3 regions of the Clostridium sp. CM041 genome follow, and region 1 is predicted to be linked to each of the others. Evidence: riboswitches for the same ligand, from Rfam matches in the RefSeq annotation. Region 1 holds a riboswitch; each other region holds the start of a gene.
The links. A riboswitch is a leader RNA that binds a small molecule or an ion and turns the genes downstream of it on or off. The one in region 1 is predicted to bind S-adenosylmethionine.
Positions count from the first base shown of each region.

Region 2: linked by a shared signal. The riboswitch ahead of ACWJJT_RS08985 (O-acetylhomoserine aminocarboxypropyltransferase/cysteine synthase family protein) and the one ahead of metA (homoserine O-acetyltransferase MetA) in region 1 are both predicted to bind S-adenosylmethionine.
Region 3: linked by a shared signal. The riboswitch ahead of ACWJJT_RS12905 (methionine ABC transporter ATP-binding protein) and the one ahead of metA (homoserine O-acetyltransferase MetA) in region 1 are both predicted to bind S-adenosylmethionine.

Region 1 is NZ_CM143648.1:1,768,558-1,778,874, reverse strand. Features, by position in the region: gene metA (homoserine O-acetyltransferase MetA) at 1-905, opposite strand, end outside; SAM riboswitch class I at 1,018-1,129, opposite strand; gene ACWJJT_RS08285 (MATE family efflux transporter) at 1,340-2,725, shown strand; gene yjeM (glutamate/gamma-aminobutyrate family transporter YjeM) at 2,809-4,341, opposite strand; gene ybaK (Cys-tRNA(Pro) deacylase) at 4,580-5,050, shown strand; gene ACWJJT_RS08270 (sugar O-acetyltransferase) at 5,489-6,043, opposite strand; gene ACWJJT_RS08265 (hypothetical protein) at 6,336-6,671, opposite strand; gene ACWJJT_RS08260 (hypothetical protein) at 6,895-7,449, opposite strand; gene ACWJJT_RS08255 (aminopeptidase) at 7,860-9,089, shown strand; gene ACWJJT_RS08250 (zinc-ribbon domain-containing protein) at 9,330-9,497, shown strand; gene ACWJJT_RS08245 (hypothetical protein) at 9,782-9,946, opposite strand; gene ACWJJT_RS08240 (hypothetical protein) at 10,180-10,317, shown strand, end outside.
Region 2 is NZ_CM143648.1:1,910,020-1,920,336, forward strand. Features, by position in the region: gene ACWJJT_RS08975 (PadR family transcriptional regulator) at 1-303, shown strand, start outside; gene ACWJJT_RS08980 (permease prefix domain 1-containing protein) at 305-1,291, shown strand; SAM riboswitch class I at 1,366-1,476, shown strand; SAM riboswitch class I at 1,610-1,721, shown strand; gene ACWJJT_RS08985 (O-acetylhomoserine aminocarboxypropyltransferase/cysteine synthase family protein) at 1,836-3,122, shown strand; gene ACWJJT_RS08990 (homoserine dehydrogenase) at 3,238-4,527, shown strand; gene ACWJJT_RS08995 (zinc ribbon domain-containing protein YjdM) at 4,653-4,994, opposite strand; gene ACWJJT_RS09000 (alpha-amylase family glycosyl hydrolase) at 5,269-6,144, opposite strand; gene ACWJJT_RS09005 (metallophosphoesterase) at 6,792-7,685, opposite strand; gene ACWJJT_RS09010 (sensor histidine kinase) at 8,136-9,233, opposite strand; gene ACWJJT_RS09015 (response regulator transcription factor) at 9,223-9,918, opposite strand; gene ACWJJT_RS09020 (serine hydrolase domain-containing protein) at 9,993-10,317, opposite strand, start outside.
Region 3 is NZ_CM143648.1:2,720,623-2,730,939, reverse strand. Features, by position in the region: gene ACWJJT_RS12950 (thioredoxin family protein) at 1-75, opposite strand, end outside; gene ACWJJT_RS12945 (permease) at 103-1,119, opposite strand; gene ACWJJT_RS12940 (ArsR/SmtB family transcription factor) at 1,172-1,576, opposite strand; gene ACWJJT_RS12935 (DMT family transporter) at 1,866-2,720, shown strand; gene ACWJJT_RS12930 (DUF1003 domain-containing protein) at 2,915-3,457, shown strand; gene rbr (rubrerythrin) at 3,727-4,311, opposite strand; gene ACWJJT_RS12920 (alanine/glycine:cation symporter family protein) at 4,460-5,989, opposite strand; gene ACWJJT_RS12915 (MetQ/NlpA family ABC transporter substrate-binding protein) at 6,214-7,017, opposite strand; gene ACWJJT_RS12910 (methionine ABC transporter permease) at 7,067-7,711, opposite strand; gene ACWJJT_RS12905 (methionine ABC transporter ATP-binding protein) at 7,701-8,708, opposite strand; SAM riboswitch class I at 8,826-8,929, opposite strand; SAM riboswitch class I at 9,022-9,141, opposite strand; gene ACWJJT_RS12900 (IS30 family transposase) at 9,272-10,317, opposite strand, start outside.

The DNA of each region.
Region 1 (10,317 bases):
ACCAAATTGTAAGGTGTCTCCTGATAAACATAATAATTTAACCAGTTTAAAAAAAGCAAACTTGAGTGACCTCTCCATTTTACGATAGGTATTTTTAATGGATCGTCTTTTGGATAATAATTTTTGGGGACATTTATATTTAAGCCGTTTGCTATATCCCTGTCATATTCATTTTTTAATGTTAATGGATCATACTCTGAATGCCCGGTTATAAAAATTTGTCTTCCCTTTTTTGCTGATACAATGTAAATGCCTGATTCCTCAGATTCTGATAAAATTTCAAGCTCATCTATTTTATCAATATCAACTTTTCTTATTTCAGTATGTCTTGAATGTGGAACATAAAATTCATCATCAAATCCACTCAAAAGTTTAACGTTTTGCTTTGTTATTTTATGTTTAAACACTCCAAATACTTTACTATCAAGTTTATGTTTTTGCACTCCGTAATGATAATGAAGCCCTGCTTGAGCACCCCAACAAATATGCAAGGTAGAGTATACATTGTGAACACTCCATTCCATAATTTTTTTAAGCTCCTCCCAGTAATCCACTTCTTCAAAGGGAATACTTTCAATTGGCGCTCCAGTTATTATCATTCCATCAAATCTAGAATTCTTTATTTCTTCAAAAGTGTTATAAAATTTAATTAAATGTTCCTGCGATATATTTTTACATGCATGGCTTGCAGGGTGAAGAAGAACTATATCAATCTGTAGTGGAGAGTTCCCAAGAAGTCTTAAAATTTGTGTTTCAGTATCGATTTTTGTTGGCATAAGGTTTAAAATCACAATTTTTAAAGGCCGAATATCTTGGTGAAATGCGCAGTCTTCTGTAATAGTAAAAATGTTCTCTTTATTTAAAGTTTTAAACGCTGGAAGATTGTCAGGTATTTTTATTGGCATTTGCATCCTCCTTGTAATTAGGCATCTTATAAAAAAAAGCTGCTTTCCTATAAGGAAAGCAGCGTGATTAACTTTAATAAACAATAAAATTGTATTATAAAATTTGCTATCGTCCTTATCTTTCAGATTTTATAATCTGATGGAATTGACACCATTGCACTCCACTTAAGAATGCTGGTTGTCGGGCATCATCGGGCCAGTCCCTCTGCCGCTCTGGATAAGTTGTATTCAGTTGTTATTGCTTAGTATATTACTCGTAAAAGCAATTGTCAATAGGTAAAAATGTCTTTGTTTTATTTTTGACAATATTGAACATATGTGTTACGATTGCTACTGTTCATCGGAGGGTATATAGATAATTATATGCTGGATAAGATGGTTGGATAAAGCCAACTGCCTTATCCAGCATTTTTTTATTTTAGGAGGCACATATTATGACACAACAGAACATTTTAACAGAAGGAAAGGTTATTATGAAACAAGAGAATACTTTAACAGAGGGTAAGGTTATCCCAACGCTTTTAAAATTTGCATTTCCGTTTCTATTAGCAAGCTTGTTGCAAGCACTCTATGGTGCAGCTGATTTGTTGGTTGTTGGACAGTTTGATAATTCGGCGCAAGTTTCTGCTGTGGCAACAGGAAGCCAGATTATGCAGACAATCACAAGCGTTATCCTTGGATTAACAACTGGAGGTACTATTTTAATTGGCAACTATTTGGGTGCAAAAAAATATAAAGATATTGCAGAGTCAGTTGGAACTATCATTTGTACATTTGGTATAATAGCAGCTGTGTTGACTGTAATTATGGTGGTAATGACAGGTACTATTACAAATTTAATGAATACGCCAACAGAGGCATTTAAATACACAAAAGAATATATTTTTATCTGTTCTTGTGGTATTCCATTTATTATAGGGTACAATGCGTTGAGTGGTATTCTGCGAGGGCTAGGCAATTCAAAAGCACCATTATTCTTTATTGCGGTAGCTTGCGTAACTAATATTATGGTAGATTTAATATTAGTGGGTGGGTTCCATATGGGGGCGCCAGGAGCTGCAATTGCTACTATAGCTGCTCAAGCTATAAGCTTCATAATTGGGGTGCTGTATATAAAAAAGATAGGTTTTAACTTTGAGTTTCATCGTAGTCATATTAGGATTGAAGCAGGAAAAGCAAAGAAGGTATTTAAGCTAGGATTACCAATAGCATTACAGGATGGTTTAATTAATATTTCTTTTATAATAATTACAGCAGTTATTAATGTAATGGGACTTACTGCTTCTGCATCTGTAGGTGTTGTCGAAAAAATAATTGTATTTACAATGCTTCCAACGATTGCATTTGCTTCAGCAATTGCAGCGATGACAGCTCAGAATATGGGGGCAGGAAAGAAGGAAAGAGCAAAACAATGTTTGTATATAGGCACGGGATGCTCATTAATATTAGGAATAATATGTTATGCATATGCACAATGGAATCCAACATCGCTTACAGCATTGTTTTCTAGGGATACAGCGGTCATAGAAACAGCTGCATTATATATTAAATCATACAGCATCGATTGCATTTTGGTATGCTTTGTATTTTGTATGAACTCGTTTTTTAGTGGTTGTGGTAATTCGTTATTTCCAATGATTCACAGTTTAATTGCTACATTTATCATTCGTATACCGTTATCTTTTGTTTTAAGTAAAATAGTAGGTATGACTCTATATGAAATTGGATTTGCTTCTCCTCTTGCAACATTCGCATCACTTGTAATGTGTATAATCTACATGAAATCAGGTAAATGGAATAATAATAAAATTATTTATTGAGGAAATTATATAATATAATGTGAAAAGCAAAAAAATGATTTCTGTGCACAACACAGAAATCATCTTTTTGATTCAGCATAGACTTATTTAAAATTTTTATTTGTAAAGGGTATATTTTTATTTAAATATTTCTTTTCATAGTGGCTATACATAAACCAGGCAACAGCCGCAAAAAATATCGGGCCACCTATACTCCAAAGTGTTATGCTCAATTTTCCTTCCAGTGCTGGTTGTATTATTGAGAAGAAGTTTGCAAATCCAACAGTGAACATAACAACTATTGTCCATATTAGTGCACTTCTTTCAGTTTTGAATATTTCAAAAGGCTTAATAATATCTTTGTTTTTCTTAAATGGTGCAAAAGCAAAAGCTATAAACATGTATGGAAGAGTCATAGCTACATTAGTCATAGCTACTAATACAACGAAGAAACCTGACATATTCTCTCCACCAAAGGATACAAGAGCAATAATAACACAAACTATTGTAGCTTGAATCCACATAGCCCTTTGAGGCATTCCATTTTTCATTTCTGCCATTTTCCCAGGCCATAATTTAGCTGGAGTACCTTCAATTAATTGTTTTAATGGAGAAAACATTAATGTAAAGAATGCACCGGCTAAAGCTAAGAACATTGAAAGCCCAACGAATCTAGCTACTCCATGCGCCAAAGCTAAACATGTTGCTTCGCTTGCACCGAATGCGCTACCAAGAGAATATCCTAGGTTACTCATTACTACATAACCAACATTACCTAAGTGAACGCCATTTCCAGTCATAACAGTTGACCAGTTAGTAAATATACCAACAAGGAATAGTCCAAGTGCGTATCCAACTGAGATAACAATTGCTGAAATAACAACACCCTTAGGGAAGTTTTTTTCAGCATTTTCTGTTTCGTCAACTAGTCCTCCAACAACTTCAATACCACCATAAGCAAATATAGCAAATACTACGAAAGCAAATGATGAAATCATATTTCCAGAATAAGCAGGATCTGGCGAGGATATGAATGAACTAAGTCCAGTTATTGGCTGAGCTAACTGGCCATGATTTCCTATAAGGACTAGTAGAGATCCGACTAATAATACTACATTTAACAATGCAACTGCAGTGCCACCTAGTGAAGTTACCTTTTTAATTTTATCTAATCCCTTAGTTGATATAAATGTAACAAATATTATCCAAAGCATTCCAAGTATTCCTAAAGTTTTAGGCCCGGTTAATCCAAATAAGGAACAAGTCTGTGTTATATCTTTACCAAATATTGCATTCGATATTGGAACCCAAATTCCCGATGCAACGTTAACCATCCAAATTACATAAGATGCGTACCACATGAACGTTGCCATAAAAGCAAATTTAGCCCCCACTGATTTTTCCATCCATGAGTAGATTCCACCTTTTTCATCCTTGAAAGCTGCACCAAACTCAGATAGCATGAAAGCAAAAGGAATAAAAAATGTTATTCCAGACAGTATGTACCAAGGAATGGCAGCATAACCCATCTTATAGAATGATCTGGGAATGTTGTTAAATCCATAAACCGAAGTAAAAATCATTAAAACTAATGATACTAATGTTAAATGTTTAGTACTTTTTACTTTTTCCGACATGTTTTTTCCCCCTTTAATGTAGACGATCTAAGTTAATTTACTTTGTTAATATCATTATATAGCAACTGGTAAAAATTTCAATAGCAAAGGGGTTATTTATAGTTAATAATTGTAAAATAGACCAATAAATACTATTGTGATTAGGTAAATAGTGCATAAGGTAAGAAAAGAGGATATAATAAGGGAAGCTTTGAAACTAACTTTTTATTGTAAATCCATTTAAATAAAGGGGAAGATGATGATAAAAACAAATGCTATGCGAATTTTAGATAAAGGGAATGTAGAATACAATGTTATAACTTATGATATCAAAGATGATAAAATAGATGGAGTGTCTGTGGCAAATAAGATAGGTAGAGATGAAAAGTATGTCTATAAAACTTTAGTGACACATGGAATTTCTAAAAATATTTATATTATATTAATTCCAGTTAGAGAAGAAATGGACTTTAAGAAAGTAGCTAAAGTAACTAACGAGAAGAGAATAGAAATGTTAGATTTAAAGGATCTTCAAAAGGTTACAGGATATGTTAGAGGGGGGTGTTCCCCTATAGGTATGAAGAAACAGTATAAAACATTTATTGATAAAAGTGCTCTCGAAATAGATACCATAATTGTAAGTGCCGGAAAAATAGGAGTTCAAGTAGAAATCAACGCAAATTTATTAAAGGATAATGTGGAGGGTGAGTTTTCTTTTTTAGTAAAGTAATCTAACAATTATTCTGAGGGATTATCCAATCGGGATAATAAATTATCATAGGGTGGTGTATTAGCAATTTTAAAATAGGGGATGTTAATGATAAATTACGTTTCTAAAAACTTTTAACGACATTTCAGAAGGAAAGTCTCACACTTCTATAAGTGGAAGTAACTACTATAAGTGGAAGTATTTGCACAATTGGGTGTAAAATATTATAATATGCAATTACAGTTTAGATAAGAAGAAGTTGAACTTAGGTTACAAAAGAATGTGAATAAAAAAATTGGCAAAAGCCAGATAGTGAACTACTGAAATATATATTTCAGTAGTTTTTTGAATATCGAGCATTTTTAATATTACTTGTAATTTATTTCATTATCGGATTTCAATTTAAAGATGAAATGTTGATACAACAGTTGTTAGTACTATATTAGGTACTTTTATTAATTAATCAATATTTTTTATTATTCTACAAGGATTTCCAACAGCGATAACATTAGCCGGAATATTTTTTGTAACCACGCTACCAGAACCTATTACGCTATTATCCCCAATAGTTACACCGGGATTTATTATAGAGCCACCACCAATCCATACATTATTCCCTATAGTTACAGCTTTTGTATAATCAGCATTTTTGGGCCTTAATTTGGGATCAATTAAATGAGTTGCAGTAAATATGCTTACATTAGGAGCACACAATACATCATGTCCAATTTTTACAAGTCCATCATCTAAAACCAAAAAATTAAAATTCGCATAGAAATTTTCTCCAATTTCAATATTAGTGCCATAATCACAATGAAAGGGAGGTTCTATTTCAAAATTCCCGCCTATTTCTCCAAGTAGTTTTTTAATAATATTTATTCGCTCGATTGTTTCCTCGGGATCTGTATTATTATATAGTTTTGTAAGATGCCTAGCTTTATTTCTTAAGAGTACTAAATCTTTATCATAGGCATTATATGTTTCACCATTTAGCATCTTTTGTTGTTCAGTCATTTTATACACTCCTTATTCTATATACTTAGTTAGTATGAGTATAGCATAGTAGAATAAACAGTAGAATTAAAGAGCCAATAAAGCTTAATATAGAAAGTAAAGTGATTAGAAATGGAACCATGTGATATGTCTTTAAAGTATATGATATACAGCGAGAATAAGGGGCGCGTTTCACAAGAATTTGGAAAGGGAATTATGGCAAAATAAGCATGGAAGAAAAAAAACTAAGTCACTTAGATTATTTATGTGACTTAGCCTAATTATATGATTTTGCTCGAATCTAAGTAGAAAATTATTTTTTTACATTGTCTTTGTCGGGCATAGGCATCATATGATGCATATGCATCATACACATCATACACATCATATGCATCATATGCATCATACAGTTCTGCATCATAGGATCCATTGGTGTCTGATTCATAGGCATCATTGACATCATAGGATTCATTTGATTCATAGGCATCGTAGGCATCATAGGATTCATAGGATTTATTTGATTCATAGGCATGGTGGGCATCATAGGATTCATTTGATTCATAGGCATCGTAGGCATCATATGATCCATTTGATTAATAGGCATCGTAGGGTTCATTTCTTTCATGTTTTCCATTGAATAATTTTTCATAAAAATCTCCTTATAAAAGTTATACACAATATATTATTATGTAAAATAACATTTTATGTTACTACCTTTTCTAATTTAAAACATACCTCTAAAGAATCTTTATTGGTTTATATATAAGTAATTGTAAATAGTTAAAGAGACCTACATGATTACAAAATTTCAAAATAAAATTAAACCATTAAAAAACTCGATTTTTTAATGGTTTAATATTTGTGATACTATACTATTTTTTTAATTCCGTTTTTCCTGTCAATTTACTTTTGGCATCCATTTTGAATGTAGATTTAGCTTCATCAGTAGTAAAATATATATTTCCATCAACGGTCGCATCTTTTAACTGAAAGTTATTTGCAGAAACATAAAGATCACCTTTGAAAGTCCCATGTTCTATACTGCCGTTAACACTATTGATAGTTAATTTTGGAACAGTTAAAGTGAATCTAGCAGTTATGTTTTTATCCTCATCTTGGCTGTATAGAGCTATCTTACGTTGTATAATATCTTTTCCACTATCATCTTTTTTACCGTTTTTATACTCACCATCAACTACAAGATCTTTATCAATAGCTAAATCCTTTGTTATTGCAATAATCCATGTCCCCTTGCTACTTATAGCCTTTTCAAAAGTAGCTGTAGTATTTACTATTGAAGCTGTGGTTACTACATTTGGGGTTGTTTCTGGCGGTGTTGTTTGTTTTGGGGGTGCAGGTTGCTTAGCGCATCCTACAAACAACACAGTTAATAGAGCTGATGTTAATAGTACAATTTTTGATTTCATGAAAAATCCTCCTTATTAGTAAAATAATTATCGGTTTAAATGTAGTATAACCAAAATCATAAAAATTCATGTTTTTAAGTAAATTATATTTAAGTAAAAGTCAGATATTATTATTTTGAGATAATTATTTTGATTTAGTTCTCATAATTATCTTTATATAATAATATTACTAGTATAGCGGTTATAAAGATTATTATCATTGAAGTAAATAGAAAAGCAGATAGATGGAACTAAACATTAGGTTTCATACGCTGTCTTCTATGGTATAATTTTCTTGGATGTACTAATAATAAATTATAAATAAAGTAATCAAAATCAATCCGTGCAGAAGGCTACACGAGATATTGGAAGGAAGTGAGTATTTAGTGAATTTGAGTACTTGATGTACACTTACTCGCTAAAAATAAATTATGAATAATGAATTATTAGAAAAATATGCTCTTTTATTGGTAAAAACAGGAATAAATATTCAAAAGAATCAAACACTTGTAATCAACTCGCCTATAGAGTGCGCGTCTTTTACTAGAATTGTTTCTAGGAGTGCTTATATAGAGGGTGCTAGGGAAGTAATTATAAATTGGAGGGATGAATTATCCTCAAAAATTAAATTTATGCATGCGCCAGAAGAGGTTTTTGAAGAATATCCGGAATGGCAGAGAGATTTTTACTTATCTAATGCACGAATGGGCGCAGCTTTCTTAAGTATTTCAGCCTCTGATCCTGAACTTATGAAGGATGTTAATCCGCAGAGATTGTCAAAAGCACATAAAGCAGCTAGTACTGCAATAAAAGAATACAGAGATAGGCTTATGAGTAATAAAAATGTATGGTGTGTTGCATCAATTCCAACTTTATCCTGGGCAAAAAAAGTTTTTCCAGAACTATCAGAGGATAAGGCAATGGAAAAACTTTGGAACTCTATATTTAAAACAGTAAGGGTTGATACAGAGGATCCTGTTGATTCATGGGAAACTCACAAAAGCAATCTAAAAAAAAGTATGGATTTTTTAAATTTGAATAACTTTAAATATTTGCAATATAAAAATTCATTGGGTACTGATCTTAAAATTGAGCTTCCAGAAAATCATTTATGGCTTGGAGGATCAGATTATACCCCAGAGGGCATAGAGTTTATAGCTAATATGCCTACTGAAGAGGTATTTACACTTCCTAAAAAGACTGGAGTTAATGGAATAGTAGTAAGCTCAAAACCTTTAAACTATAATGGAAATCTAATTGAAGAATTTTCACTTACTTTTAAGCAGGGAAGAATTGTAGATTTCAAAGCAAAAAATGGTTATGATATTTTAAAGAGCATTATTGAAACCGATGAAGGATCTTATTATCTTGGTGAAGTGGCATTAGTACCATATGATTCTCCAATATCAAATTCAAATATACTATTTTACAATACACTTTTTGACGAAAATGCATCTTGCCATTTGGCTATTGGGAAAGCATATCCAGTATGCATAAAAAATGGTGAAAATTTAAGTAGTGAGGAACTTGAAAAACTAGGGGTTAATGATTCCTTTGTGCATGAAGATTTTATGGTTGGCACAGGAGATTTGCAAATAATAGGTATTACAGCAGATGGAAAAGAAATACCTGTATTTAAGAGTGGTAATTTTGCATTCTAACCACATTTCCAAAGGAAAGTCTACTACTTCTAATATTTTATATTGATATAAAAAATGATTGTATAAAAAAGTAAAAAAATATTGTACATGCATTCATATTATGTTAATATAGGTATATAATAGTAATTAATAATTGCTATTTAGAGAATCTAATATGATAAACAGCATATCCTCTTTTTAGGAAATTATTGTTAATCAAATTTAGATTTTAATTTCCAAATAAAAGGAGGAATGTTTAAAATGGAAGACAAAAACATAATTTGTAAAGACTGTGGGAAAGAATTCGTATTCACCGAGGGCGAACAAGCTTTCTACAAAGAAAAAGGATTCGAAAATGAACCACAAAGATGTGTTGATTGCAGAAGAGCAAGAAAACAACAAAATGATAATTCATCTTTCAGAAGATAGTATAAATAAGTGTAAAGCCCTATAAAACTTTGGGTTTATAGGGCTTTTTTTATTTTCTAGGAAATTGTAAAAGTGCATAAGGTAGTGAAAATAATAAGTAATATTATTTTTTCACATAGTCTAACATAATATTAAGATTCTTATTATAAAGTTATCTATTATTGGAGCAGGTCACAGTTAAAATTAACCTAGGAATAACTCTTATGTAGAATGAACTAGTGAAATGGTAAATACAATCTAAAAAACTCCAGAAACATTCTGGAGTTTTTATAACGATAAAAATATTATTTGTTATGAGATAATTTAGAGCGTTTAGTCAATTTATCATTATTTGCATCAATTTTCACACCATTTTCAATTCCTATATCACCACCGCTTTGGGGGAACATTTTTCTCAGTTCGGCGTTAGTTTTTTTATCAGTTTTCATGTGACTTTTATTATTGTCCATAAGTATTACCTCCTTTTATATTAGGGTTATATAATAATAATATAACCTAATATCATAAAAATATTTGTATGAGAAAGTTACTATAAATGGTAGAGATATTTTTACCTTTTTAAATAATTAAGTAAAATAATATTTAGTGAAATTTGTATTTAACAATTTTAAATAGGGGTGTAATATTAATATGGAATATTTTTTATATGATTTAAAAATAGTTTAGGAGGAAGTGACGTATTATGCCTTTTAATGTATATGATAGAAATAGGAAATATTTAGGATTTATTCAATCTGCATATCCACAATATACAAGTGTATTTATGGTTGCTAACACAGATGTTAAGTTGGAAGAGAAGGATTTTAATAAAATCAAAATA
Region 2 (10,317 bases), 140 kb from region 1:
TATAATGATACGATTATTCTTTTTATGCTTCAAGATGGCGAATCCTACGGGTATGAAATATCAAAAAATATTAAGAAATTATCAGAGGATAAGTACGTTATTAAAGAGACCACACTCTATTCGGCATTCAACCGTCTTGAGAAGAACGGATATATCGAATCTTTCTATAAAGATGAAACCTTTGGTAAAAGACGCACATATTATAGAATTACCCCCGTAGGTCTAACCTATTATAAAGAGAAATGTGAAGAATGGAGCTTAACAAAAGAAGTTATTAATAAATTTATTAAGGAGAGTGATTAGTTTGGAAACTATAAAAAATTACTTAGATAATATGTTTAAAGTCCTACCAATAACAAATCAGACGATAAAATTAAAAAATGATTTATTATGGAATTTGGAAGAAAAATATAATGAGAATAAGAGTGATGGAAAATCAGAAAATGAAGCCATTGGTATTGTAATCTCAGAATTTGGCAATATCGATGAATTAATTGATGAACTTGGCATCGAACATATGAAAGATGGTGCGCTACTTAAAACCATTACACAAGAAGAAGCTGATAATTTTATGACTACAAAAAAAGAATCTGGCTTATTAGTAGGTATCGGTGTTTCTTTATGTATTATAGCAACAGCTATGCTAATATTACTTACCACTCTCACAGATGGTGGCATTATTGGTAAAGGTTTTTCAAAAGATTTCAGCGATATGTTTGGTATTATTGCACTATTCTTACTATGTGCACCTGCTGTAGCTTTATTCATTTATTCCGGTATGAAGCTACAAAAATACGAATATTTACAAAGCGGTTTTGATTTACCTCCTCATGTAAGAGCAATTGTAAATCAAAAAAATAATGCTTTTTCATCAAAGCATATGATATCTGTAATAATAGGTGTAAGTCTATGCATCTTATCACCAGTTGCACTTTTTGTATCATCTGCTTTTGGCGACAATGCATCTAGCTACGGATTAGTTGTTTTACTTATGATGGTTGCTATTGCCGTTTTCCTCTTTATATATTTTGGAAATATTAAGCACAGTTTTAGTATTCTTTTACAAATTTATGACTTTACAACTGAAAAAAACTTTACAACAGAAAAAACTGAAGATAATAAACTTATTGCTGCAGTTGCTGCTATCGTATGGCCATTAGCAATCTGTATCTTCCTTGTCAGTGGATTAGTTTTTAATCTATGGCACATTAATTGGATTATATTCCCTATCGTTGGCATTTTATTTGGCATGTTCAGTGCAGCATATAGTATTATAAAAGAGCATAATTAAAATAACTTTATCTATTAAAAAAGTATTGACAATTGTTTTTATGAGTAATATACTAAATACTAATAACTGAATACAACTTATCCAGAGTGGCAGAGGAACTGGTCCGATGAAGCCCGACAACCAGCATTCTTATTCGAATGTAGTGGTGTCAATTCCTGCAGATTGTAAAATCTGAAAGATAAGGATGTTAGCAAATTTTATGATACAATTTTATTGTTTATTAAAGTTAACTATTGCTACTTTCCTTATAGGAAAGTAGCTTTTTTTCTTCCCCAAAAATCTAAATAAATAATGTACTAAATACTAACAACTAAATATAACTTATCCAGAGCGGCAGAGGGACTGGCCCGATGATGCCCGACAACCAGCATTTTTAAAAGAAGTGCACTGGTGTCAATTCCATCAGATTGTAAAATCTGAAAGATAAGGACGATAGCAAATTTTATGATACAATTTTTTTTATTGTTTAATAAAATTAATCATGCTGCTTTCCTTATAGGAGAGCAGCTTTTTTTGAAAAATAATTATAAAAGGAGAAATTAATATGAGTGAGCGAAAATTAAGTTTTGAAACTTTACAGGTACATGCAGGGCAGGTTCCAGACCCTACTACAGGATCGAGAGCAGTCCCAATTTATCAAACATCATCTTTTGTTTTTAAAAATGCAGATCACGCAGCAAATTTATTTCAATTAAAAGAAGAAGGAAATATATATTCAAGGATAATGAACCCAACTACAGACGTTTTTGAAAAAAGAGTAGCCGCTCTTGAAGGCGGAGTAGCAGGACTTGCTACAGCTTCAGGAATAGCTGCAACATTCTATGCAATACTTAATGTTGCAAATTCAGGCGATGAAATAGTAGCTGCAAGCACTCTATATGGTGGTACTTATGAACTATTTAATGTTACTCTTAGAAAACTTGGAATTAACGTAACATTTGTTGATCCAGATGATCCTGAAAATTTTAGAAAAGCTATCTCTAATAAAACAAAAGCACTTTATGCTGAAACAATGGGAAACCCAAAAATAAATGTTCTAGATATAGAGACAGTAGCGGATATTGCTCATGAAAATAAAATACCCCTTATTATTGACAATACCTTTGCAACTCCCTTCCTTTGCCGTCCAATTGAGCATGGTGCAGATGTAATTATTCATTCAGCAACAAAGTTCATTGGAGGACATGGAACTACTATTGGTGGAATTATAGTTGATGCTGGTAAATTTGATTGGGCAGCTAGCGGTAAATTCCCTGATTTTACAACTCCGGATAAAAGCTATAATGGAATAGTATATGCTAATTTAGATGCTCCAGCATTCGCTTTAAAAGCTAGAGTTCAACTTTTAAGAAACACCGGTGCGACGCTTAGCCCTCAAAGTGCATTTTTATTTCTTCAAGGTTTGGAATCATTATCGTTAAGAGTTGAGAGACATGTAACAAACGCTAGGAAAGTTGTTGAATTTTTGAGTAAGCATCCAAATGTTTCATGGGTAAATTATCCTGAACTTGAAGGGAGCAGATACAAAGATTTAGCTAAAAAATACCTACCAAAAGGAGCAGGATCAATATTCACTTTTGGAATAAAAGGTGGCCTTGAAGCTGGAAAAAAATTTATTAATAATGTAGAATTATTTTCGCTGCTTGCAAATGTTGCAGATGCAAAATCTCTAGTAATTCACCCCTCAAGTACAACTCATGCAGAGCTTAACGCAGAGGAGCAAAAATCTGCTGGAGTTACTTCAGATTTGATAAGACTTTCAATTGGCGTTGAGGGTATCGATGACATTATATACGATTTGACGCAAGCTCTAGAAAAATCAGTTCAATAAAAAGTTAATAATTCTTTGGCAGCTGGTTTCAAAATAAGGTCTTGTCCCTAACTATATTCCTCCATCACCTTAGATGACGGAGGAATAACTTTAAAGTTTAGAAAGGAAAACTATTATGGAAAAGGTAAAAATAGCGATTTTAGGTTTTGGAAACGTTGGGACGGGTGTATGGAAAATACTTCACGAAAATAGAAAAGAAATAATGAAACGTTCAAATTATGAAATAGAAGTTGCTAAAATACTTGTAAAAGATATAAATAAAAAAAGAGAGATCAAAGCACCTAATGGACTATTAACAGATAACATTGATGATATTATAAATGATGAAAGTATAAAAATTGTGGTTGAACTTATTGGTGGATGCGATAAATCTAAAGAGTATATGATACGCGCAATGAAATCTAAAAAACATATTGTAACTGCTAATAAATTAGTTATCGCGAACTGGGGCGAAGAGTTATTTAAAACAGCGGAGAAAGAAAACGTATTGTTTTATTATGAAGCAAGTGTGGCTGGTGGAATTCCAATAATACGCGAGATTAATGAGAGCCTTACAGCCAATAGGATTGAGCAGATAATTGGAATTATAAATGGAACAACTAATTACATATTAAGCAAAATGACAATGGATGGGATTAGCTTTGATGAAGCACTAAAAGAGGCGCAAGAAAAGGGTTATGCTGAAGCGGACCCAACCTCAGATGTTGATGGCTTTGACGCTGTATATAAGCTTGCGATAATGTCTTCTCTAGCATTTGGAACTAAGGTAGATCATGATTGTATTTATAGAGAAGGAATAAGAAGTATTAGTGACATAGATATAGAATATGCTAAAAAACTTGGTTATTCAATAAAACTTTTAGCAATAGCTAAAGAAGTAAATAACAAATTAGAGCTAAGAGTACATCCAACCCTAATACCTTCGAGCCACCCAATGGCAAATGTAGCTGATGCATTTAATGCTATTATGATAAAAGGAAATGCAGTTGGAGAGTTAATGCTATATGGAAAAGGCGCTGGAGCTTTTCCAACTGGAAGTGCAGTTGTAGGTGATATAATATCCATATTAAGAAATAATGTAAATCATTATGACTTATTAGACCTAAGTGACAAGACTGATTTTAAAGAAGTGAAAAAATCGGAAGAAAATGAATCAGAATTCTATATTAGGCTTAATGTTAAAGATACAGTAGAAGTTTTAGGAGATACAGCGAAAATATTTGGAAAAAACAATGTCAGCATTATGTCCGTTACTGGAGATGTAAGGCACGATGATCATGGACCACTAGGCTTTATTACCCATAAAAGTTCAGAAAAAAACATAAGAATTTCATTAGAAAAAATAAAAGAACTAGAAAACGTCAACAAAATAGAAAGTATAATAAGGATGGAATCATTTTATTAAACTTATTCTCCTTTTAGTATTTATATATAAAAACACCCCATCAGATGAATTTTACAACTTTTTTAGTTATAATCATTCAATGGGGTGAAGTTCACTATTTCGGTTCTATTACATTAAACCATGATTTATACTTTTTTAACAAATTCAGATTTTAATTCCATAGCTCCAAACCCATCAATTTTGCAATCAATATTATGATCTCCATCAACCAAACGTATATTTTTTACTTTTGTACCTTTTTTTATGGCTAATGGACTTCCTTTTACTTTAAGGTCTTTGATTATTGTTACAGAATCACCATCGTTTAATACATTTCCATTTGCATCTTTGATAATCCTTTTCTCTTCACTACTTTCTGTTTCTAATTCTAAAGTCCATTCATGAGCACATTCAGGGCAAACAAAAATACTTCTATCTTCGTAAGTGTATTCTGAATTACATTTTGGGCAATTTGGCAAATCAGCCATAATTTCATTTCCTCCATTCGTTATTGTTAACTCTAATATATAAGAATTATTGTCAATTTTCTTTTTACAACTTCATAAGAATAGCAATTACAAAGTTAAAATTCACAAAAAAAAATATATGGAGTTCCTTATATGCTTATATACTATCATAGTCTCCTCATATTGACAAACCTTCCTCCGCCCTCTCCTTAAAGTCCCTTTTTTCTATTAATCATTTTTTACATACAAGTTTTTTAAAAGCAAGTCTAATTTCAAAAATAACCATAGCAGTCATTTATCTTGCCAAATTAATATTTTTAATATTTTCCATTTTCCATAAATCTGAATATGCCCTAATATAAAATAATACATTACTTTCTTTATGATTTTTTAATAGTAAACCCCATTTTGATGTTATCACATTATCATCCATGCTTTTAGTAAATCCCCAGCTTTCCTCGGTGTCATGGGACATTACATAAATAACCATCTTGCTCTGGTCGGTTGCATCACCATCAGTTAACACATTGATAAAAGGTGTATACTTGTTTAATAGTTCTTTACTGGATTCAATACATTCAGCATAGTTGAACATATCTTTAAATTCACCAAATACCCTTCTCCAAAAGTAACTTCCTTCACTTTCTAATGCAAAATGCTTACCCATGTCGATTCTGAACCCACCCACTCCACAATTCTTTAGTTCTTTTAAAAAATTTATATAAATTTTTTGTAATTCTACATCATTGTAATTGAGCATTGGTAATCCAAAAGCACCATTAACAATTGCATTTCTATTGCCATAATCCACTGTATTTTTTGCGTTAGTCCAAAATTTAGGGTTATTTCGTAGGTTTTGATCTACGGTTTGACTTGGTATTAGCTTTCCACTCTCATCACCCGCTAAATGTCGTAACACTACGTCAACGATGATTTTAATTCCTATTTTATTAGCTTTATAACATAATTCTGTTAAATCTTCCTTTGTTCCACTTCTATTACCTATTTTAAATGATAGCGGTTGATAGTATGTCCACCATTCATCTCCTTTTTTGCAAGGTTGCACGGGAGTAACCTGTATGGATGTATAGCCACACTCTTTTACTTTATCTAAAATTTTAGTTATATCTGAGATTTTCCATTGAAAACAGTGCAATATTATTTCTCTCATATTATGTCCTTTCATTAATCACTTATTTTATAATGTATTTAAACATTTACTTACTTTTCAACCATTTAACCCATTTTCAGATTAAATCATCACCTTCGTAACTATTCATCTTGCTCAAGCTGCAACATTAATTAAATTATTACTATTACAATCAGATAATTTTTACAGGAAATAAATTTAACATAATGTAGTTCCTATAGATAATGATGCACTTAATTACCATTAAATATACATAGAATAATTTTTCAAAAAATATCCCCTTCTAATAAGGAATACGATATTTTAAGACTTAAATAACCTAGCCATTAACAAATTCCCTTTAGCGATAGTTTATACAGACAATTTTTTAGAAATACGAATAGTGTTACTGTTATACAATTTAGGTGGAATGAAGTTTCGAGAGAAGATTTCTTCGACTTATGGAAATGCTTTTTAAAAACTGATAATATGTACCTTTTATTTGTTAAATTTAAAGCCACTGGCAGATTTGTATATAAGACTTTATCTGAGAGAAATATTAAAAAATTAGTTGAGTACGTTGACAATAGCCCTGGGGAAGATAAGACTAAAAACCTTAATACCCGAAATTAAACCATAAGAGGACCCTCACTAATTAGTGAGGGTCCTGCAAGTTACTTAGATTATCTCTAAGCGTCAAAGTAATCCTTTAATTTTCTTGGTCCTGCAAGTACTTCGCTGTCTACAAATAAAGTTCCGTCCTTCTTTGTGTTAACATACCACTTTACAAGTTTGATATTACCAAAATCAATTTCCATTGCTGTTATGCATCGAGGATGAACACAGCTTCCATCATTGAAATATGGAGGATCACCTACTTCAGGAAACATAGGCCTATGTGTATGTCCTGCGACCATCATCTGTTTTTCTTTTATTACCCATTCAATAAGCTTTTTTTCTACTACTTGTTTCTTATGATAATTCTGTGCTGTTCTAGTTGGATCATTTACTCCAAAGAAGTTAAGAGGTCTCCATAAATACCTTACTAAAAATCTGGTCAATCTCCACATTTTATCATTTGGACAGTCCACTTGATGCCCGTGTATTAGAAAGATTTTGTCATTAGTAACTTTATGCCTCAATACTATCCCCTCATGGAGCCTAATATTATCGAATAAAGGAATATACCTTTTCTTGAGTTCATCAAAATATTTATATAAATTATTTTTTACAAATTTATCGTTTCTTTTTACTATATCATGGTTTCCAAAAATAAAATTAAGCCTATCTTCATTATAAAATTTAGATAGCAACCAGAAAACATCGCTATGTACCCTCTTAATGTCAGAAAGTCTTTTATTCTCCCAAAGTTCATCTCCATCACCAATCTCTATATAAGTATATTGTTCGTCATAGTAATGAGTTAAGGCCGCAAAATAAATATTTTGATTCTTTGAAAAATCATCTGACCAGTTTCCATCTCCTCTATGGCAATCACTCATTAAAACAATCTTGGAGGAATCGTCAAAAATAATTTCCTCCGATGACTCAAAAACTTTAGATAGATGTTTTAATGTATTCATTTTATCCCCCTCTAAACCAGCAGATTCTTTCTATATTTAAATATATTACAATGTTTACTCATAAAGAACACTTAGAGGCCCGTAAAAAAGGATATCGATGCTTTAGAAACAACGGTCAAGGAATTAATATTAACCTATCTTAAAGAAGTTATTATATTAGGTTCGTTACCTCATATAATATTTTAAAAAAAATAAGAGCCTTGGAAAAAGTCCAAGGCTCCCCTAAGGTGATTAACTGCTGCGTAGTATCCATTTATCATTAAATTACAATACTTTATTATTAATAAAGTTAATGGAGATAAACCTAACATAGAGACTAACCATATTAAAATTATGCATTTAATTTTATTGTTTAATCCTTTAAATTTAAGGCATAACTTCTTATAAAAAAATAATATATAGTAAAACAAGAACTAGGTTAAAAAAGGTATTAGTTACTATTTTCTGTTCCTATTGATCAAGTGGTAATTTTGTTTTAAATTCTGTTTTTTCCTTAGAGCTTGCAACCTCTATATTACCATTATGTAATTCTACTATTGTCTTTACAATTGCAAGCCCAAGTCCAGTTCCATCTTTTTTATTACAAGATCTTTGTACCCTGTATAACCTTTGGAATAAATTCTTCAAATTCTCTTCTTCTATTATATCTCCATAATTTACAAAGCTAACTACAGCCATATTATTTTCTTTCCCTATATTTATATCTAAATATTTCCCCTTACTACCATACTTAATTGCATTAGATATTATATTTTCAAAGGCTCTAACTAATAAAATAGCATCTCCATCTATTATTAAACCTGCATCTTTTGAAGATATTCTATATTCCATACCACTATTTTCAAAAGCCGGTATAAAACCAATGGTAACTTGTTCTATTAATTGGTGTAAATATATATTAGATTTATTTAAATTTACATCTCCATTACATATCTTTGTAAACTCAAAAAGTTGTTCCACTGAACTCTTTAATTCCTTTGATTTACTTAATGAAACTTCGCAATAATGATGCAACTCATTATCATTTTTATAATTTTTCTTTTCAATCAACTGTAAAAATCCAATAACAGAAGTAAGCGGAGTCCTTAAATCATGAGATAAATTTGTAATCAGGTTATTCTTCTGCTTTTCCCACTGTCTTTCTTTTTTCATTAGTTCTTTTATGCTATATGCCATTTTATTAACATCTGAAGCTAATGTTCCCAGCTCATCCTTTGTTCTGATAGGTATATTTATATCTATATTTCCATTAGCTACTATCTTTAAATTTTGTGATATTTCTTCTATATAATCAGTGATTTTATTCATTTTTTTGATAAATATTAAGCACATCAGCACTATAAAAATCACAAACACTCCTATACTAATCCCCAGCATAACTGAACTATTTGTATTATAATCATTAATAAATTTCATATAGAGACTTTGGCAAAAAATATGTAGCCACATAATTACTAAAAAAACTCCTACTAATGTTGATATTATAGACATTATCGTAGCTGTAAAAAAATTTAGGAGTATATTATATTTAATACTGTTATTCTTCAATTTTATATCCCACTCCCCACACCGTTTCTACTATTTTAGGTTCCTTGGGATTATCCTCTATCTTTTCTCTTAATCTCCATATATGAACCATAACAGTATTATTTCCTTCAAAATATTTTTCTTTCCAAATTTCTTTAAAGATATCCTCAGCATTAAATACTTTCCCACCGTTACTTGCCAATAGCAACAATATCTCATATTCTTTTGGAGTTAATTTTAACTCTGTACCAAATAAATTAACTTTATGATTTCTTTTGTTTATAGTAATCCCTTTTATTTCAATAATATCTTCATCGTCAAACGGTTTGTGATTTTCATTAAGAAATACATATCTTCTTATTTGAGCTTTCACTCTAGCAATAAGTTCCATTGGGTTAAATGGCTTTACCATATAATCATCTGCCCCTGTAGATAATCCTTGTATTTTGTCAATGTCTTGACCCTTTGCACTAACCATTATAATTGGAATATTATACTCTTTTCTAATCTTCATACAAACCTGCAACCCATCTATTCCTGGCATCATTATGTCCAAAATCACAAGATGAATCTTTTCTTCATTAATTATATCAAGTGCATCTACGCCATTTGTAGCTTTAAACACCTTATACCCATCATTTAGTAGGTATACTTCCATAAGTTCAATTATTTCTACTTCATCATCTACAATCAGTACATTAAACATAGCGCTTATTTCTCCCATCAAATACCTGTTTTTAATAAAATTATACCACATTTCAAAATAATTGATGTTTCAGGTTATATTTTGAATCCTAAAAAATCAAAGTAATATATGAACCATATGAAAATAAAATTAACTATAGTTATGATTGTAAAATAAATTTTTTCTGCTTTTCTTCCTCTCTTTTTAACCCAATTATATATTAAAATAATTAATCCACAAATACTTAAAACCGTTGATACTATTAGAAATCCTAAAAAAGTATAAAGTAACCATGCAAAGGTAAAATCATTAGTACTAATCATAGTCATTGCCATTATAGTTGCACCAAGCATTCCAACTACATTAAACGCACTAATAACTAAGTTTGCTGTTCTAATTAATTTTATGCCCCTACAACTT
Region 3 (10,317 bases), 950 kb from region 1:
CTCCACTGCCTTTCTTGTGTTTTCCTCTAGTTTCTTACAATTAGCACATCCTGAACCTAAAACTTTAATTATCATAATATTTCCTCCTCTAAATCTATTTTTCTAAACAAATATAAATGAAAATGCATTAAATAGATATCCAATTATAACTATACCTGTTGCAACTATAGCCACAAATATAGCTAATAATTTAGGCTTAACAACTTTACTGAGCATAATTATTGATGGAAGTGAAAGAGCAGTTACTGCCATCATAAATGATAACACCGTACCAATTCCTACACCTTTTTGAAATAATGCTTCTGCTATTGGTAATGTGCCGAATATGTCAGCATACATTGGTATACCTACAGCAGTTGCCAGCAACACTGCAAAAGGGTTATTATTACCAACTACAGTTTCTATTATCGACTGCGGTATCCAATTGTGAATTGCCGCGCCAATACCAACCCCTATTAAAACATATAGCCAAACCTTATGAAATACATCTTTGACCTGCTGCTTTGAATAAGATATTCGTTCGCTCCTTGTCATCTCAATTAATTCTACATCTACATTCTCAATTTCTTTCACATAACCTTCTACATACTTTTCAAGGCCCAATTTATCAATAATAGTTCCACCTGCTACTGCTAAAATTAGTCCTACAACAACATATGCTATAGCAATTTTCGCACCAAAGAAGGACATTAAAATTAATAGTGATGCCAAATCTACGAGTGGTGATGATATAAGGAATGAAAAAGTTATTCCAAGGGGTAGCCCCGCTGCGTTAAATCCTATAAATATTGGAATGCTCGAGCAACTACAAAATGGTGTAATGGTTCCAAGTAATGCCCCTAGTATATTTCCCTTAATCCCCTTAATGTTTCCAAGAAGTTTTTTTGTTCTTTCTGGTGGGAAATAACTTTGAATATAGGATATAAGGAAAATCAACACTGATAATAGTATAAAGATTTTTATAGTGTCATAAATAAAAAAATGTACACTGCCACCTAATCTTTCTTTAATTGATAATCCAAATACATTTTCTACAAGCTTTCCAATAAGATTTGAGAGCCAAGTCATTTTTAAGATTTCATTATTGATCCAAGTAAATATTTGTTCTATTACATTCATAATTTTCACCTACCTTTATTCTAATTTAATCATCTCCTGCTGAGCTGCAAGATTAACTATTAGGGTTGCATTTGCTTTTGAACATTTCAACGAATTCATCACCTTTTTGAAGGCTTTTTAAATCCTCTTGAATCGTAGCATAATTTTCTGAATCTAAGATTATTTTCTCTAGTATCTCTTTAAGAAGTTCGTTATCTTTGTTAATGTAATAGTATATAAATTGTTCTTGTCTTTCATCTTTTACAAAGCCCATATCACGAAGTTTACCTAAGTGCTTTGAAATTTTGGGCTGCGGTTCCCCCAATATCCCTTGAATTTGGCATACACAGAGTTTTTTATGATGTAACAATACTAAAATTCTAAGTCTCGTTTCATCAGATAGTACTTTAAATAAATTCATTAGTTTTTCCATATATTTCACATCCTTAATAAGTTCATCTTCTTCGAAGCTGTTCATCTTCTTCAAAGCTATTAATTACCTGCGACGCTACAATAACACTATACTTATATACCCGCATGTGCATATAAGTATAATATGCTTAAATAGACTAATTGTCAACCATTTCTCACTATTTTTCTAAAATAAAAAGATTATGTTTAATAATCTTTTTGAAATTTCATGCTATAATGTGATTTGTAATATGTTACCTTTATTTTATGAAATTCAGAGGTCTTATATATTAAATCATCTCCTGCGGAGCTACTCAATTATAGGCTAAACTTTAGTTTGAATCGGAAGTGATTATATGAATGCAAAAAATAAAAGTTTAATAGAAACACATTTAGCAGTTTTCTTATTCGGATTATCAGGATTATTTGGAAAATTGCTCTCATTGTCTCCAATAATAATTGTCCTTGGGAGGGTTTTCTTTTCAAGTATTTTTTTATTAATTATGTTGCTTTATCTTAAGAAAGACATGAAACCAAAACAGCAAAAGCATTATTTCTATTTTGTTATAACGGGAGTAATTTTAGCAATCCACTGGAGTACTTTTTTTAAATCTATTCAGGTATCTACAGTAGCAATAGGGTTACTAACATTTACTACGTTCCCTGTTTTCGTTACTTTTCTTGAGCCATACTTTTTCAAAGAGAAAATCAGATTATCTGATATTATAATTGCAATTGTTACATTCTTAGGGGTAGTGCTTATAATCCCAGGGTTTGACCCTTCTAATAATTTAACCCAGGGAGTTTTATGGGGAGTAGTATCTGGTTTTACTTATGCGATTGTTTCAATGCTTAATAGAAAATATGTAAAAGAATATTCAAGCTTCGTAATTGCTTTTTACGAACAATTTGTAGCTACAATTGTATTAACTCCTTTTTTCTTCTTACAGAAACCTGTTTTTAATATTAAAGATATATTTTTGATGATTTACTTAGGTATTGTTTTCACTGGGATTTCTCATTCATTATTCATAAATGGTTTGAAAAATATTAAAACACAAACAGCAGGAATCATTTCCAGCCTTGAACCAGTTTACGGTATAATATTTGCTGCTTTTTTATTAAAAGAAATACCAACATTAAGAGAAATCCTAGGAGGAATGGTTATTTTAAGTGCTGTTTTTTACTCAACTATTAAATCATCTTCATAAGTAAATGTCGTTAAATCCAAATAGTTCATTTTATATTTAATGTAATATATCTAAAACACATGATTATTTACATAAAATACCTATGTGAAAATAAGAATTATAGTATAATTATGTACATCTAGCAATGAAAGATAACAAATTTTAATATGAATTAACTATATATACACTTTAAAGTTATATAAGGGGGTATTACTATGTCAAACGGAAATGATGCTTTAGATACAGAAAGAATTGTAAATGAAATATTAGAGCAGGGAGAGATTTTTAACGATATTGAAGAAGAGTTATTGCATGATTTAATAGGAAATAAGATATCCAAAGACACTACGATTACTCATAAACAAACTCTTACTTTTGGAAATAAGATGGCTGATAAAATAGCCGCATCAGTAGGCAGCTGGAGTTTTATAATTGCAGCATTAGCAATTATAGCAATATGGATAGTATTAAATATCATCTTAAAAAATTCATTTGATCCCTTTCCATTTATACTTCTTAATCTAGTACTATCATGTACTGCCGCTATACAAGCACCTGTAATAATGATGAGTCAAAATAGACAGGAAGATAAAGATAGAATAAAATCAAAAAATGATTATAAAATAAATCTTAAATCAGAATTAATTATTCAAGATATGCATAAAAAAATGGATTTATTAATTAAAAATCAAAAAATATTAGTAGAGAATCAATCTAAAATGGTAGAATATATTGAAAATTTACCAAAATTAAAGTAATTTACTTACAACAATTCTCTTAAATAATCCTTCTACATACTCAAAATCATGAATTGAACATAAAATTGGTTTTCCAGCTTCATTTAGTTCAATGATTAATTTTTTTCAGAAATATTTTAGACTCAGGATAAAATCCATTCATAGATTCATCAGTATATAGAAAAACCCCCAAATTAATTAAATTAAAATGGGGGTTGTTTTTATGTTTTATATTAAGAATCCATAAACGTTGCTACGGCATTTTTAATACTGCATCATTTGAAATGCTATTAATATTTTTCAGCGAATATTTCAAAATATGCTTGAGGATGTACACAAGCTGGACATATTTTCGGAGCACTTTTTCCCTCAAAAATATAACCACAGTTTCTACATTTCCAAATAACTGATTCTTCTTTATTAAATACTGTATTATTTTCTATATTACTTAATAGTTCTCTATATCTTTCTTCATGATGTTTTTCAACCTCAGAAATTTTTCTAAAAACAAACGCGATATCATCAAAGCCTTCCTCCTGCGCAACTTTCGCAAATGCTGGGTAAAGATCTGACCACTCTTCATTTTCTCCATTTGCTGCTGACAATAAATTTGCTTTAGTATCTCCAAGACCTACAGGATATGTGGCATTAATTTCTACCACTTCTCCATTTAAACTTTCATTTAGGAACTTAAAAAATCTTTTAGCGTGTTCTTTTTCATTATCTGCTGTTTCTATGAATATATTAGCTATTTGTACATATCCCTCTTTTTTCGCTATAGATGAATAATAAGTATATCTATTCCTAGCTTGTGATTCACCTGCGAATGATTTCATAAGATTTTCAGCTGTTTTTGTACCCTTTAATGTTTTCATAAAATGCCTCCTTGTATTTCTACTTAAAGAAAATAATTATCTCTATTAGAGTATACCCTAAATAGTATAGTTTGTTTCTTTTAATCCATACTATTTTAAGAAAGTTTACTAAATTACCTGTTAATTAAGTTTATTCTAAGTTTGTACCTTATTTCCAAACATCAGTATCAACACCAATAGATTTTGATTTGAACTTAGTTCCATCGGTTTTTTTATAATTTTTCAGTATTTTTAATGCATAGTTAGACCCAATTAATATAATTGGAACATTTACATAAACTAAAACAATATTTACAAAATCACCTATGTACCATAAATTTGTAAGTTCTAAACCAGCAAGAACTGTTAATGCGCCAAATGGAACAAAGAATAATGCACCAACCAAACGTATTCCCATGATAAATTTCTTATTTCTAGATATTAAATTTGCGGAGACTTCTGCAAACAATATTAAACCGAGCAATGTTGTAAATGCAAACATTCCATAGCATAGCGAAACAATAATTGTAACCGTCCCATCTAATGCAGTACCAGGAACTAAGTATTTGATTGAGGATAGGTAAACTGTAAGTTTCGACGCTTCTATACTTTCCCATGAAACTCCAGCAGTGCCTGTCCAAACATGTGCCATAACAATAACAAATCCAGTCATACTACATATTACCATTGTGTCAAGAAAAACTCCTAGACATTGTACAAAACCTTGTTCTGCAGGATGTTTATTCTCCGCTGTAGCAGCCGCCATTGTAATTGTTCCTTGTCCAGCTTCATTGGACATTAACCCACGCTTAATTCCTTGAGCCAAAGCCACACCAAATGCCCCACCAAATAATGCATTGGGCTTAAATGCTCCACCAATCACTTCTTTAAAGAAATACGGAACTTTATCTAAGTTAACTAATATTATTAAAATAACTATAAGTGTATAAATAACTGCCATAATAGGTACCAGTACATCTGTAACTGCAGTAACTCTTTTTATTCCTCCAATTACAGTCAAAAGAACAGTAATTATTAAGACTATTGCTATACCATAATAAACTGTAGATTGACGTCCAAAGGTTTTTCCAGCTATAGTATCAGCTATTGAACCGAAACTTGTAAATAAATGAAAAGCTTGAGATGGGATAACAAACAGTGCATATATTATAAAAAGTGAAGACAGTATAATACCTACCCACCGTTTATTTCCCAAAATCTTTTGACCATAAAATGGAAGTCCACCTACGAACTCCTTGCCATTTTTCTCTTTAAAAAGCTGTGCAAGTACAGATTCTACAAAAGCCGTGGACATACCAAAGAAAGCTGAAACCCACATCCAAAATAGTGCCCCTGGTCCGCCAACAGATATTGCTCCTGTAACCCCCATAATATTACCTGGACCTACACGCATAGCAGAACTTAGTAAAAATGATGCTAATGAACTAACTCCAGTATCTGTTTCCTTTTTTGTAGCAAGAATCTTAATTCCTTTTTTAAATGCCATAACTTGAATAAATCCAGTTTTAAATGTAAGATAAATTCCTGTTCCTAAAAGTAAAATAACTGCAAAGGCAAAATTACCCAAAACCGGAATGTTTTGATACCACTTAAAATTAGTTGGAAATTCCCATAGAAAATCCGCAATAGGAACTATAAAATCAAAAAAATTATTTATTGCTTGAAATAATACACTCATTTTTAAACCTCCATATTATAATGTTATCCTTATTATGCATTTTAGAATTAATTACTCCAAAAATTATTTGCATACGGTAATTATACACTAATAAGGTATAAAATGAATTTTTAAAAAAATAAAAGTATAAAACTGTCGTTAAACTTTATGCTTTACTATAAAAAAATCATCTTACTTTCGACTATTACGCCCAAAGCAAAATGATTTTATGGTTTTATATTTTTTTAGAAAGCAGGAATTATATCTCCTTTATATTTATCTTCAATAAATTTTTTAACTTCTGGAGAATTTAATGCCTTTGAAAGTGCTTCTATATGAGGTTTAGTTTTATCTTCTTTTCTAACTGCAAGCACATTTGCATAAGGCGAATCTTTGGATTCAATTGCTAGTGCGTCTTTTGTCGGATTTAAATTGGCTTCTATTGCAAAATTTGAATTTATAACTGCTGCATCCACATCTTTTAAAATCCTTGGAAGTTGAGGAGCGTCTAATTCAGTTATTTTAAAATTCTTTTTATTTTCAGTAATATCAAGTTTAGAAATAAGATCTCCACTTTTTAGTTTTAATAGCCCTTCCTTCTCTAGCACTCTAAGTGCTCTTGCTCCATTTGTAGGATCACTTGGAATGGCTATTTTAGCTCCATCTTTTAAATCACTTAGCTTTTTATATTTATTAGAGTACACACCCATAGGTTCAAGATGAACCTTTACAGTATAGTCTAGGTCCACTCCCTTTTCTTTACTAAAGGATTGCAAATAAGGAATATGTTGAAAGAAATTAGCATCTAATTGTCCCTCGGCTAGTGCAGTGTTTGGTGTTACATAGTCAGTAAATTCTACTATTTCGAGAGTATATCCCTCTTTTGCGAGAATCGGCTTTATAACCTCTAATATTTCTTTATGAGGCACTGGTGACGCACCTACTTTAATGATTTTTTTCTCAGTTACATCCGCCTCTTTTTTTGCTCCACATCCACTCAGTGTAAAAATTACAACTATTGTTAATAATATGCTTAATATTTTTTTCATTTTTAATTTCCTCCTTTATTTTTCTTTTAATATTTTTATAATCCAAAATTTATTTAATCATTTTTCTATACAATATATTTCCTAAGGCTTGAATTACTTGCACAATCGCGATTAATATAATTACAGTGTATATCATGATATCTGACTTAAATCTATAGTAACCATATTTTACGGCTACATCTCCAAGTCCCCCTCCACCAATTGTCCCAGCCATAGCTGAGTAACCTATAATGTTTATTATTGTTAACGTAACTCCAAGAACTATAGATGGCATTGCCTCTTTTAACATAACCTTAAAAATAATTTGATAGGTTTTTGCACCAAATGATTTAGCTGCTTCAACAATCCCATAATCCACTTCTAAAAGTGCAGATTCTATTATTCTTGCAGCAAAAGGTGCTGCGCCAAGAGTTAGAGGAACTATAGCTGCATTAGTACCTATTGTTGTTCCAACTATGATCTTAGTTAAAGGGAATATAGATATCATTAGTATAACAAACGGAAAAGACCTAAGTATATTTATTACTAAATTTAAAATTTTATAGATTAAAGTGTTTGGCCTTAGGCCAATAGGTCCAGTTATAATTAATCCTACTGCTGAAACAAATCCTAAAATAACTGTAAAAATCGTGGATACCGTTACCATATATATTGTGTCTATTAGTGCGGGTAATAAGATTTCTTTAAATAGCATTTATACTCCCCCCTTCATATTCTTCACTCTGCATTGAGCAATCATTGATTTCCCACGCTATTGATCTTTCATCTAAATATCTTAATATTTTTTCTTTATTATCCTCACTTGCATTTATTATGAGACTCCCCATTACGTTATCCCTAAATTTTTCAAGCCTTCCCCATACTATTGAAAAATCAATGTTTAATTCCCTGGCAATGGATGTTATGAGGCAACTCTTAGTAATTTCCTTTGTAAAAAATATTTTAATGTTATATCCCGTGCTAGGTAGTAATTCTTCCTCTCCCATAAGTGTTTTCATTTCCTTTGTTGGCCTAATAAATAGTTCATCGGTAATGCCATGACTTTTGATTTCCCCTCCTTCTAAAAGAATAAATTTATTACAAATTTCTTTTACCACTTCCATCTGATGGGTAACTACAATAATTGTTATATTAAATTTATTATTGATATCTCTTAAAAGTTCTAATATAGATTTTGTAGTTTTAGGATCTAGTGCAGAGGTGGCTTCATCACAAAGTAATATCTTCGGATTAAGTGAAAGCGCTCTTGCAATTCCAACTCTTTGCTTCTGCCCACCGCTAAGTTGTTTTACATTGACGTTTTCCTTATCCTTAAGTCCTACTAACTCTATTAAGCTATCTACTCTTTTTTTAATAAAATTTTTGTCGTTTCCCCATATTTCTAATGGAAATGCTATGTTTTCAAAAACATTTTTACTGTTAATAAGATTAAAACTCTGAAATATTATGCCTACATTTTTCCTAAACTCGCGAAGTTCTTTCAAACTTAGCTGTTTCACCCCTTTTCCCATTATATTAATGGTACCTGTATCATAGGTTTCAAGCCCATTAAAGCATCTAAGTAAAGTGGATTTACCAGCTCCACTGTGACCAATAACACCATAAATATCACCTTCCTCCACTGTAAATGAAACATCATTTAACACTTTAACCGCTGAAAAACTTTTACTTACACCTCGAACTTTAATCATGATATCCCTTCTCCTTTTCGTTTCTTATAATTCATCTTTACCTTTTGATACTTTCTTTAAACATTACTCTAAAAAAATAGAGCCCAAGAATAAACTTGGGCACTACTTCCAAACTTATTCTTATCTTGCAGCAATGCTGCAGGAATTAACACCATGTATCATAATATGATACTGGTTGTCGGGGTTCATAGGGCCAGTCCCTCCACCTCTCTTGATAAGACACTATTAAATTTTATTTACATCTATTCAAAAAACAAAAACCTCTTTCATCATTATATAATGATGAAAGAGGTATAAAATTACAAAGACACCTCTCTCATCTTCCGATAATTTACAATGAAATTAACGCAGGATTTAGCACCTATTCAGACAATAACGTCTGATGGTTGCCGAGATGTCATCGGGCCAGTCCCTCTATCTCTCTTGATGAGAATTAACTTATTTATTAAATTAGATTTATAATATCACTATATGAATGCTATGTAAAGAAGTTTTTATACACTTTCTCCAAACATTGTAGATTGCAATATAAAATGTCCGAAATTTTCACGAAAAATATAATGTTAAGTTGTAATGGTTTTCTGTTCCATCATATTGGCAGATAAACCGTTGAAAATCCTTCTTGGATAATTGTTGATCCAGTGCTGTATTTGCATAATTTGTTTTTTAGAGAATGCTGAAATATCCACACCTTTTGGGATAAATCGTCGTATCATTTTATTGATATTTTCGTTTGTGCCTCGCTCCCATGAACTATATGGGTGAGCATAATACACTTTAGTTCTCTTTCGTTTATTTCTTACTGAGTTCTCAATACCCTCGAAATCAAGGTTCTCACAGCCGTTATCACAGGTGATTGTTTTAAATGTTTTTGAGAATAACATTCCCATTTTACGCTCCAATTTGTCCAATTCTTTCACGACAGCCGCCTGTGATTTAGATGGTATTTTAAAGACTAACTCCTTACGAGTTACTCTTTCACTTAACACCATTAAGACAGTTTTTGTACCCTGTTTGCCAACTACAGTGTCCATTTCCCAATGGCCTATCTCATCACGTGCAGCTACCGCTGCAGGTCTCTCCGATATGCTAGTTCCTTTGGTATTGTTATACGCTGATCTTATTTTTTTATAGTTTCTCTTTTTAGCATTCTTTTTAACAGGCAGATCTTTGTTACTTATATTTAAAAACAAATTATTATCCAAATAGTTATACACAGTTTTGAAGCAAATAGTTGTTTCAAATTGTAGATTTTTATTTGTGATATTTTGAATAGCTGCATACGGAGATTCGCCATCTATACCAATAGCTTTTTCTAAGTACCTCACCAATTTGTGATCTTTTCCTATTTTTAATGCAGGACCTTTAGCGGCACCTTGTTTGTCATGCTCTGACTGCCCAATTTCTGCGCTATATTCCATTCGAGTGGTTAAGTCACTATTCAATAGTTCTACAATTCCTTTAGCAATTTCACGCCTTATTGTACGTTCTGAGCGCCCACCTATTTGCTCCGCAATACGAGTTGAATTAAGTCCCATTTTGTGTAAAGCTTCTAACTTTATGCGTTCCTCGTATGTTATGTGTTTACCTTTTCTGCTCTGTGTGATAA